2 regions of the Bacillus sp. NP247 genome follow, and region 2 is predicted to be linked to the other one. Evidence: riboswitches for the same ligand, from Rfam matches in the RefSeq annotation. Region 2 holds a riboswitch; the other holds the start of a gene.
The links. A riboswitch is a leader RNA that binds a small molecule or an ion and turns the genes downstream of it on or off. The one in region 2 is predicted to bind cyclic di-AMP.
Positions count from the first base shown of each region.

Region 1: another riboswitch for cyclic di-AMP. It lies ahead of KPL75_RS23300 (APC family permease); the one in region 2 lies ahead of KPL75_RS17930 (hypothetical protein).

Region 1 covers NZ_CP076653.1:4,462,904-4,469,004, reverse strand. The annotation lists gene KPL75_RS23300 (APC family permease) at 105-1,931, opposite strand; cyclic di-AMP (ydaO/yuaA leader) riboswitch at 2,076-2,221, opposite strand; gene KPL75_RS27530 (hypothetical protein) at 2,362-2,490, shown strand; gene panE (2-dehydropantoate 2-reductase) at 2,553-3,497, opposite strand; gene KPL75_RS23290 (hypothetical protein) at 3,673-5,148, shown strand; gene KPL75_RS23285 (oxygen-dependent tRNA uridine(34) hydroxylase TrhO) at 5,197-6,101, opposite strand, start outside.
Region 2 covers NZ_CP076653.1:3,429,841-3,435,941, reverse strand. The annotation lists gene kdpB (potassium-transporting ATPase subunit KdpB) at 1-849, opposite strand, end outside; gene kdpA (potassium-transporting ATPase subunit KdpA) at 863-2,530, opposite strand; gene kdpF (K(+)-transporting ATPase subunit F) at 2,550-2,630, opposite strand; gene KPL75_RS17940 (SipW-dependent-type signal peptide-containing protein) at 2,627-2,731, opposite strand; cyclic di-AMP (ydaO/yuaA leader) riboswitch at 2,827-2,972, opposite strand; gene KPL75_RS17935 (hypothetical protein) at 3,235-3,468, opposite strand; gene KPL75_RS17930 (hypothetical protein) at 3,482-3,868, opposite strand; cyclic di-AMP (ydaO/yuaA leader) riboswitch at 3,962-4,109, opposite strand; gene thiD (bifunctional hydroxymethylpyrimidine kinase/phosphomethylpyrimidine kinase) at 4,195-5,016, opposite strand; gene KPL75_RS17920 (thiazole biosynthesis adenylyltransferase ThiF) at 5,023-6,042, opposite strand; gene thiG (thiazole synthase) at 6,035-6,101, opposite strand, start outside.

The DNA.
Region 1 (6,101 bases), 1.0 Mb from region 2:
TTAAAATTATACCAATATACTTTTTAGATCCATATGCAATTATGCATAGCATATACACAAAAAGGATAACTTCACTTTCGTGAAGTTATCCTTAAAAAATTTCCTTACTTTTTCAAATGATACGGTACTGTCGTAATAACAACATTTCTTTTATAGAGTAAATACGCACGAATGAGTAAACTAGACTGATTATGAAGAATGTTATGCCAGCCTTTTTTCGGAATAAACTGTGGTATAACGACCGTAACTCGGTAATTTGATTCACTCGCTTTATATTGCACTGTATCAATAAACTTTGTTAGCGGCTGAATAATACTTCTATAATGAGAATGTAATGTAACAAGCCTTACTTCAGGTTGCCACTTCTCCCATTTCTCTTCAAATTTCTTTTCCTCTTCTCTGTCAAAAGCAACATATACAGCGATAACTTGATCTGCTGAAAGAGCTTTAGCATAGTTCAATGAATTTTCTACTACATGAGTCATACCAGCTACAGGAACGACAATTACATTCCCCTCTATCGGAACAATCCGTTCACAAGTTTTTAAACTTAATTGATCGCCCACTGCATCATAATGTTTCTTAATTCGATGGAACAAGAAGATAATAGCAGGTAAGAAAATAAGGATCGACCAAACTTGTGCAAATTTAGTTAAAAAGAACATGCTCATTACGATAAAACTAATGACTGCACCAATTAAATTAACCGTTAATCTCAAAGCCCATCCTTCAGGTTTTTCACGAAGCCATTTTAATACCATTCCAGTTTGAGAAAGTGTAAACGGAATAAATACCCCTACCGCATATAGCGGAATCAAGTGTTCTGTTTTTCCCTGAAAAGCTACAATTAAAATAATCGAAGAAATCCCAAGTATAATAATACCGTTTGAATAACCTAGGCGGTCTCCTCTAATCGTAAACATTCTCGGTATAAACTTATCTTTTGCAAGGTTAACTGCTAATAGCGGAAATGCAGAATAACCAGTGTTAGCAGCAAGAATTAATATTAAAGCTGTTGTACCTTGTATGAAATAGTACATGAAATTACGTCCAAATGTTTGTTCAGCAATTTGTGAAACAACTGTTACTTCTTTACTTGGAGTAATTCCGTAATAATAAGCTAAAAAAACAATTCCTGAAAATAAAACCGCAAGTAGTGCACCCATTGCAAGCAATGTTTTTGCTGCATTATTAGGTGCAGGATCTTTAAAGTTTGGAATTGCGTTAGATATCGCCTCAACACCCGTTAATGCAGAGCTACCTGATGCAAACGCTCTTAACAGTAGAAATAAACTAATTCCCGCAACTGGTGTTCCAATTGGCGAATGTAGCGTGGGTGAAACGTGACCAGTCAAAATATTATATATTCCTACACCAATTAATATAAATAATGCTACAACGAATAAATAAACCGGATATGCTAAAACGGAAGCTGATTCCGTTACGCCTCTTAAATTTAAGATGGTAATCAATATGACAAATATAATCGCAATGATTACATTATGTGCATGTAAGCTAGGGAAAGCTGATGTGAGCGCATCTGTACCTGCAGATACACTTACTGCAACCGTTAAAATATAATCGACTAATAAAGATCCTCCAGCTATTAATCCCGGATTCATCCCTAAATTTTCTTTTGATACTACGTATGCACCCCCGCCATGCGGATAAGCAAAAATAATTTGTCGATAAGATAAAATAAGAGCTGTCAATAATACTAATACCCCAACAGCGATCGGAATAGAATACCAATAAGCTACCGCTCCAAGGCCTGCTAGTGCAATTAAAATTTGCTCTGGTCCGTATGCAACCGATGACAATGCGTCAGAAGATAAAATTGCTAGCGCCTTCGTTTTATTAAGCTTTTGCTCTCCTAACTCAGTTGATTTTAACGGCCTTCCAATTAAAAACCTTTTGATAGATGAAACCAACGCTGTCCACTCTCCAATAATTTTGCACGAATTTTTCTGCTAATTACAGCGGATAAACTATTTCTTCAGAAAACAAAAAATGTCTACAAGCCATAACGAAATAGACTTGTAGACATTATTTTTTTTGTCGCACAAGCTCCACCTTCCTTCTCAATATAACGCTTACGAGGTTAGCTGTCGGATTCGGGCCTTTGAGTAGCCCTACCTTTTTCAAGGATTCACCCCATTGAATTATGCACTAATTCATTAAACGGGTCCCCCGCACCATGCGGTTTAAGCGATTTAGAAAATTGAAACTGTGGATTATAATACTCCTTTATTTTCAAAATGTAAACAAAAATTTTTAAAAATAAAAAATTTAAAATGATTGCGCATAATCCGCCGATAAATATACATAATGAATACTAAAAAAACCTTAAAGGAGACCCGTATGTCTAAAAAGAAGAAACCGCTTTTTTCTGACTCATATTTAGATGCAGTAGCAAATGAAATTAATCAGTTATATGGTAAACGTGAACAGGAAGTAAATTTGACAAAAAGAATTAAAAGAAACAAATAATTTGTCATACTCAAATAAAAAAGATAGCAATACACTTATATATTGCTATCTTTTTTATTATTTCATACATCTAATTCCATTACGGATTTGTTAAATGTCATTTCTTCATACACCTTCAGATTTTGATATACCGCTCCTAGTAATGGTACTTCTAAAGAAATTTGCTCTGCTAAATCCAGTAAGTATCCTTGCAAATGCTTCCCTTCAATAAACGAACCTTTTTCCATATCACGCTGCATCGAGGACTTCATATCATAAGAAATTTTATCAATTGTTTTCATATGTTCCTCAACAATATTATCTTTAACTGGAGCTCCTAATGCCCTCATAATTTGCACAGATTCCTCAAATAAATTTCGGGTAAATTCACGTCCACCTTCACTTTCACGAATTGGTCCTATTGGTGCACGCATTAATGTTGTAACGCCTGACATGACAGTAATAAATAAATATTTATGCCACATATCTTGCGTAATATTTTCACTGAAAACAAAACTAGCTTTCGTATCTGCAAATGCTTTAGAAATACGTTTTATTCTCTCTGAATCTTGAAGCTTAATTTCTCCAAATACAAGTCTGTTTGCAGCACTAGTTTGTACAATTTCTCCTTGATCGTTTAACGTCGTCTCAATAAAGCATAAACCGCCCATTACTTTTTCCCCGCCGAATTCCTTTTGTAATAGTGATAAATGAGCGATACCATTTAACAGCGGGATTATTACAGTATTTTCTCCTACGAAAGGCTTCAAATCTATGATTGCCTCATTTAAATGATACGCCTTTGTTGAAAATAAAATCACATCAAATGGAGAAGTTCTATCTTCTTTCGTTATCAATTTCGGTTGAAATGAAAAATCTCCATTAACACTACGAATAACAAGTCCTTTTTCCTCTAATTGCTGTTTTCTTTTGCTGCGAACGAGAAATGTAACATCTTCTCCCTTTTCTACTAATCGGCCACCAAAAAATCCACCGACGCCACCAGCTCCTAATACTAAAATGCGCATACAACATCCCCCTTTTCATAAAACAATCACACTAGTTTTAGTATACATAATATTATACATGTCTCCTATTAAATAAGCTGAATTTTCATTCTTAATCTAGTGAAAACGAGAGGTTATTTTCAAGGTAAATTGGGCATGTTGTTTCTATAGCTTATATGGAAAGGAAACAATGTAAATGGAGGCAATACAAACAATCGAAGAAAAAGATGTAACAACAGCTATATTTCAATTTATATTCCCGTTTTCGTTTAAAACTGGATATGAACAAAATATGTTCCCTTTCTTACAAAAAAATGATTTTCATCCTTTCCGGCTCGATCATCTTGCAGATGAAAATACATATTACGGGAAGTTTCAAGTTTCACATCGAAATATGGAAGCATATTATCTTTCATTTACAAATAAAATTCTCTTTCCTCATTCAGAACATCAAAAAGGATTACAGCGCTATTCTAAAGACCTTAATTTAAATGGACATTTAACAACAAATCTTATTTCCGTTCCATTTAAGATACATTCTATTGATGTAACACTTTGTCCTTTTGAGCTTGGCTTCTTAACAATTCGAACAGAAGTCAAAACCGCTCCAAACATGACATTATCAGAAGCAATCGAATTCGCTTCTCGATTCCGTGTACTTGAAACTAGAAATGATACAACTGAGACTATTTGTATTGAATGTGATGGAAAAAAATATTCACAAGTAGAAAAACTTATATTCGGCGATTTATTTCATGGCTTAACAGACTTCTTTGAGAAAAAGAGATTGCGGAGTTCTTACTTTCAAACATTTCCATTCTTTGAAGATCAACGAATGTATGTACAAACTTTATTATCCATAAGCAAAGAGTCAGACCTTCATGTAGTTGATGTATATCGAGCTTCCAGTCTTTCCGGATTAACAGACGATGGTAAGCCGTATATTAGCGCAAATAATGTTCCTTATATTCACGATTATTTAACAAAACATTCTTATCAAAGGTGGGCTCCTAATCGTTATTTCATAATGGAAGAACATATTTTTACATGTGTAACAAACGAAGATGAGAGTAAAATAGCTAAACTTGCTAGTCAAATGTATGGGGAGTTTTATTACGCTTTATTATTAAACCTATTTCATAAAATTGTTTTATTAAAAATGGCAAACGCTTATGCTGAACTAAATATTGAACAAGATACAAATGAGATAGAGAAGTTAATTTACTCTATCAATTCGTTTACAGCTAATTATTTTTCTTTAGAATTAGTATCTCAATCACAAAGTGAAGATATTTTCTTCCGCTTAAGAAAACTTTTTAACATTGAAATACTATATACGAATGCCAAGCAAAATCTTGATAGTTTGTTTAAATATCAAGAAAATGTTGCTTCTAAAAAAGATAGCCTTTTATTATTAATTTTAACGCTCTACTCTGTAATGGGCCAAATGTTAGGGTTTACTATGATTGACCTTTTAAGAAATACCGATGCCACTCATATATCTTCACCCCTTGAATATTTTGCTCTTTTAATTGCAGTTAGTGGCATAGTCATTTCACTTATTTTAGGTGTGCAAGGTTTATACCAATGGGCTATACAACATAAAAATCGAAAAGCATGGGTAAAACAAACTGTTTTGTCTGCTGTGAAAGAGAAGGATGGTACAAAGTAAATAAAAAACAGATGGCAGCACGAAGCTACCATCTGTTTTCTATTATGCTTACTTTCCTGCTTCGATTTTTTCTAATGCAGCAGCTACTTGCTCTTCTGTTAATTCGTGTTGCACTATATAACGATTACGTGGGTGTACACGACATTCATGAGAACATGCACGTAAATGTTTTGCTTCACTTTCTTCAGAACATAAAATTTTCTTGTTACATTCTGGATTTGCACAGTTTACATAGCGCTCACAAGGTTCGCCTGTAAAATGATCTTTACCAACGATAACATGTTCTTTTTGGTTTACTGGTACAGCGATACGCTCATCAAATACGTAACATTGACCATCCCAAAGTTCACCCTGTACCTCTGGGTCTTTTCCGTACGTTACAATTCCGCCGTGAAGCTGACTTACATCTTCATGGCCTTCTCGAACTAACCAACCAGAGAATTTCTCACAGCGAATTCCACCTGTACAGTACGTTAAAATCTTTTTACCTTCAAGTGTTTCTTTGTTTTCTCTAATCCAATCTGGTAATTCACGGAATGATTCAATATCTGGTTTGATCGCACCTTTAAAGTGTCCTAAATCAAACTCATAATCATTTCGTGCATCAATGATAACTGTATTTTCTTGTTTCATTGCCTCATAGAATTCTGTTGGTTCTAAATATTTCCCAGTCATTTCTTTTGGGTTAATGTCGTCTTCCAAGCGAAGTGTAACTAACTCTGGGCGAGGACGTACGTGCATTTTCTTAAATGCATGCTCATCTGCCTCATCAATTTTAAAAACGATTCCAGCAAAACGTGGATCATTGTTCATTACTTCCATGTATTTCTCTGTTTGCTCAACAGTTCCAGAACAAGTTCCGTTAATTCCTTCTGTTGCTACAAGAATTCTTCCTTTTAACTCAAGTGAATTACAAAATTCTAAATGCTCTGCAGCAAATTCTTCTGGATTTT
Region 2 (6,101 bases):
AATTGTCGTTGGAATTAAACAAACTAACAACGCTACAAGTACAGCTGTATCAATTTGAAACCCTAAATAATTTGTAAAAATCGGCAACGTCACAACAACTATTAAGAAAATAAGAGTTAAACTCGTTAATACTGTATTTAAAGCAATCTCATTCGGCGTTTTTTGACGCGCAGCTCCTTCTACTAAAGAAATCATTTTATCAATAAATGATTCACCTGGGTTACTCGTAATCACAATTGTAATCTCATCACTTACGACCATCGTACCGCCTGTTACGGAACAAAAATCGCCACCTGCTTCTTTTATAACAGGAGCAGATTCTCCTGTTATTGCAGATTCATCTACAGACGCTAATCCTTTAATTACTTCACCATCATTTGGAATCATTTCTCCTTGTTTTACAATAACAACGTCTCCTTTTCTCAGATCAGTTGCTGAAACTTGAACAATGTCTCCATTTTCTTTTACAACATTTGCAAATACATCTTTTTTCGATTGTTTTAAAGAATCGGCTTGCGCTTTACCACGACCTTCAGCTAACGCTTCTGCAAAGTTAGCAAATAAAACTGTAAATAATAGAATGAGAGAAACTGTTATATTAAACCATCCTGGTACGCTACTCGAACTACTTGGAAGAAAGGATAAAAGTAACGTTATGATAAATCCAATTTCCACAATGAACATAATAGGATTTTTTATCATTACTTTCGGATTCAATTTCGCAAAGGATTGCTTTATCGCATGCGTAACAATATCACGATCCAACGTTTTCGCTTGTCTAACCTCATCTTCTACAGCATGTATTTGTGACTGATTTACTTGTTTTTCTTTTACTACTACCGGTCTCATCATTTACCCTCCATTACTTCAATGTAAGAAATTCTGCAATTGGACCTAATACTAACATCGGGAAGAATGTTAACGCACCAACAATTACAATCGTTCCGATGAAGATGCCACCAAATAAACTATTATCCGTACGGAATGTTCCGACTGTTTCTGGTACGACCGTTTTCTCCTTCAGTGAAGCAGAAACAGCTAGCATCGTAATTAAGCTGAAATAACGTCCTAAAAACATAACTAAACCAGTCGTAATATTCCAAAACGGCGTATTATCCCCTAAACCTTCAAATCCAGACCCGTTATTCGCAGCTGACGATGTGTATTCATATACAACTTGCGTTAAACCGTGGAAACCTGAATGAGAAATGGCATCTGTTCCTAAACTTGTTGAAAGAGCTAATGCTGAAAATCCTAAAATAAGCAACGGATGGAATAATATCGTTACCGCAATTAATTTCATTTCCTTACCTTCAATCTTTTTACCTAAAAACTCTGGCGTCCGTCCGACCATTAATCCTGATATAAAGACTGCAATAATTGCATACATGATAATATTGATAAAGCCTGCTCCAACGCCGCCATATACTGTATTCAACATCATATTTACGAGTGGAACTAAACCGCCAATTGGTGTTAACGTATCATGCATCGTATCAACCGCTCCTGTTTCAGCAGCTGTCGTTACTGTCGCGTAAAGTGAAGAAAATACGGTTCCGAATCGTACTTCTTTTCCTTCTGTGCTTCCTTGCACATGCTGGATACCCGTTTGGTTCAATACTGGATTTCCATGTAATTCGGATGTCGTAATCGTTATAAATCCTAGTAAAAAGACCATGAACAGTGATACAAAAAGGATACGGCCTTGCTTTTTATTTCCTACCATTCTTCCGTACGTAAATGGAAGTGCTGTTGGTAATAACATCATAAGCATCATTTGCAAAATATTACTAATTTGTCCTGGGTTTTCAAATGGATGTGCTGAGTTTGCTCCGAAGAAACCACCACCATTATTCCCAAGTTCCTTAATTGAAACGAATGATGCAACTGGTCCACGCAATATACTTTGCTTTGCACCTTCAATCGTATGTGCTGTAACTGCCCCGTCTAACGTTTGTGGTACACCAAGTGCGACAAAGACTAATGCTGCAATAAATGCGATAGGAAGAAACACTCTCGTTAACGCTCTCGTAAAATCAACGAAAAAGTTACCAAGTTCTTTTCCAGCAAGCCCTCTTATAAATGCCATAACAATCGCTAAAGTCGTTGCTGGTGCTGCAAACATTAAAAACGTAATGGCGATTAATTGTGATAAATAAGATAAACCATTTTCACCGCTATAATGCTGCAAATTTGTATCAGCCATAAAACTAATTGCTGTATTAAAAGCGAGCGTAGGCTCCATCCCTGCAATATGCGCTGGATTTAGCGGCAGCACACCTTGTAATCTGAAAATGAAATAAACAACGACAATCATAAACCCGTTTAACAATACTAATGATAATGCGTATTGCTTCCACGTTTGATTGTATGCTTTTACACCCGTAATTTTAAAAATAAGTTTTTCAAAAGGCCCGAATACTTTATCTAGCTTCTTGCTACCTTGAAAAGCTTTCTCTAAATAAATCCCCATTGGCTTTGCTACTAGAATAAACAAGAGCATTGTAATAACGACTGCAACCCAAATCATAATGAATGATTCCCCCTAATTAAAACTTTTCTGGATTTAATAATGCGTATACTAAGTACACCGTAATCGCTGCAACAATAACCGATAAGGCAATCATCATGATTGCTTCCCTTCTTTCACAACTTTATCTGACCAACTTGCAAGACTTACCATCGATGCGACTAACCCAACAAAAATCCCGATCATTACAACATCTAACATAACTACCCCTCACTTTTTGTTAAAATTTGACATTTATTCATCAAAAAAAGAACACTAAGCTCTACTTAGTGTTCGAAGTGAACAACACAAAGTAAACCTCCTCTCTAAACGCTTACGAGGTTAGCTGTCGGATTCGGGCCTAAAGAGTAGCCCTACTTTCAAAACTGAAAGATTCACCCCAAGTGACGATGCACAAAATTGGTTCCCCCGCTCCATTTCTGGAACTCAGCGATTTTAGGTTTTTTTTGGAAATTTCATGAATGATTTATGAGAGTAAATATACTCCTCTATATTTAACTTGTAAAGAGGCAAATTACTTAAAATAAGAAAATATTCCGCCGTTTAAACGCTTACATTACGTATTATTCATATAATTTCATCTATTTTCTTGTCTTTTCTTTCTGTTTCATAAAAATGATCTTTTAAATATGAAATAAAAAGAGCAAATTACATGAAGTGCATAGCTTGTTGCACCCAGCATTCGCTCTTTTTTCATTCAACCTTTATTCTCCTCGTAGAAATGCACGTAAATTTCTTCCACGAATATAAACCTGTGCTAATTCTACATGCAATTCCTCATATTCGATAATATCCGCCTCTAAATACAAAGCATCTTTTGATGGTAATAAAATATATGGCCTTGGAAAAATAGGATCAATCTGTGCCAATTCTTGAACCCTCTCGATCGATACCGCCCAACGATCTGCTACATCTCCAAATAGTAGTACCTTCATCATTTCTTCCCCCGCTCTATTCAAAAAATAAAAAAGAAATATTATCACAGTTCGTAAACACAACAAATTTTGCTCCAATTGTTTCATAGAGCCGCGCTGGATATCTTTTATTTTTTGTAACAACAGTAATAGGCGCTTGAAAAGAAAAACGAATGCGTTCTGTGAAGAAGCTAACTATCGGAAGCTCATCTCCTAATAAAATTACTTTCTTAATCCGCTCACAAATACTAGTAAAATCCTGCTCCTTATTACAGCTATAAGTCGAATCAAATCCACAATTTCTAACTTCAGCTGCTATCTCTTCATTTGCTGTAAAAATAATTAGCTCCTGCTGAAATGCTACTAGCTCTCTTAAACTCTTTACCTTATTTTCTTCTCCAACGCAAATAAGCGTTAATTCCATATACCTCATCCTCCTTAGCATAAAAGAACTCAAACATAGATTGATATTCTCCTATACTAATCAGACCGACGAAGTGATGTATCCATCATGGCACCGTCCTCTCTCAAGACGCTTACGAAGTTAGCTGTCGGATTCGGACTTTGAGAGTAGCCCTACTTTCAACATTGAAAGATTCACCCCTAGTGACGACGCACAAATTGGTTCCTCCGCTCCATACAATTGGACTCAGCGTATTACAAAAAATGTATTCTGGCTGATATATTACTCCTGTATTTTGAAAAAGTAAACATAAAAAAAGCCAGTTAACAAACTGGCTTCTCATGTCTTTATACACGTGTATTATTCATCTTATAAGCAAAATGATTCGTCGGTCCATGGCCACTACCAATATTCAATGGCTCTTCAATTGCTATACTAATAAATCGTTTTGCCTCTTGAACTGCCTCTTCAATTGAGTATCCTTTTGCAAGTCCAGCTGTAACTGCTGAAGCAAATGTGCAGCCACTTCCGTGCGTTTGCTTCGAAGGAATTCGTTCACTTCTAAATTCAATAAACTCTTCTCCATCAAAGAGTAAATCAATTACTTCATTCCCTTGATATTCTGCATGTCCGCCCTTCATAAGCACATATTTAGCACCTAATTCGTGCAACACTTCTGCAGCTTTTTTACTATCTTCTATATTATGAATCTCCATCCCAGTTAACACTTCTGCTTCCGGAACATTCGGTGTTACAACCGTTGCTAGTGGCAATAAATATTCTTTTAATGCTTGCACTGCTTCTTGCTGTAATAATGATGCCCCGCCCTTAGCAATCATAACAGGATCTAGCACAATATTATTCCAGCCAAATTTCTTAATATGTTCTGCAACAATTTGAATAATTTCACTGCTAAATAGCATTCCTAGTTTCACAGCATCTGGCGTTAAATCCGTACCAATTGAATTCAGCTGTTCTGTAATTCCTTCTAAAGAAACAGGATATACCCCTTGAACGCCAAGCGTATTTTGCGCAGTAATTGCTGTAATAGCCGTCATTCCATACACACCAAGCTCTTGGAATGTTTTTAAATCTGCTTGAATTCCAGCACCGCCTCCGCTATCAGATCCTGCGATTGTTAAAGCTTTATTTACTTTCATCCCACTCATCCTTTTCTATCCAAAATAGCGATGATAAATCGTCTTTGCTTCGCTTATATCTTTCGTTCCATGTACAAGTACACGGCCATCTTTAAAGGCAACTAATCTCTTTCCTTCAACTGAAAACGATAGTAAGTATGGATTTACATTCAAATCATTCACACGGTCATTCAGCAGTTTTTTATATTGTTCAAAATTCATTTCCTCTTTATACGGTGGTCTAATTTGAACTGTATTTCTCCCGCATAAAACTGCTGTTTTCGATGTGTTTTCTTTATTTAAATATGGATATAACGCATTCTCACCGCACGATGGACAATTATGTTTACGAAGTTTTTGCACGTTCATACATGAATATTCATTTTTCCATACATCAAATGATACAAGTCCATCTCGAAGCGATTCATAATCTTCTACTAACAGTTTAAGTGTTTCCGTTACTTGATGAGAAACGACAAGAGATACAGCAGGTGATATAATCCCCGCTGTATCACATGTCGCTCCGCCAAGCGGAATCGATTGTAATAAACATGATAAACATGGCGTTTTACTAGGAAGAATTGTGTAAGAAAGGCCGTAACTTCCTACACATGCCCCGTAAACCCATGGAATAGAATATTTTTGCGATATATCGTTCACAATGAAACGCGTTTCGAAATTATCGGTTGCATCAATAATTACATCAACGTTTGTAACAAGTTCTTCTAATTCCTCAGCTGTTACATCTTGAACGAGAGCTTCTACTCTTACTTCACTATTGATCTCTTCTAGACGCTTCTTTGCCGCTACAGCCTTCGGAAGGTTATTCTCTACATCACACTCTGCATACAATTGCTGCCTTTGTAAATTACTCCAATCTACATAATCGCGGTCAACAATTGTCACCTTACCAACGCCTGCTCTTACAAACATCTCTGCGTTTGCACTACCTAATGCGCCTGCACCGATAATAAGTACATGCTTTGCCCTTATCTTTTGTTGCCCTTCTTCCCCAATTGGAGAAAATAGCTCTTGGCGAGAATATCGATTATTCAACTACACTCATTCCTTCTAAAGGACTACTTGCTGTCGCGCAGCGCTTGCGCGCAATACGA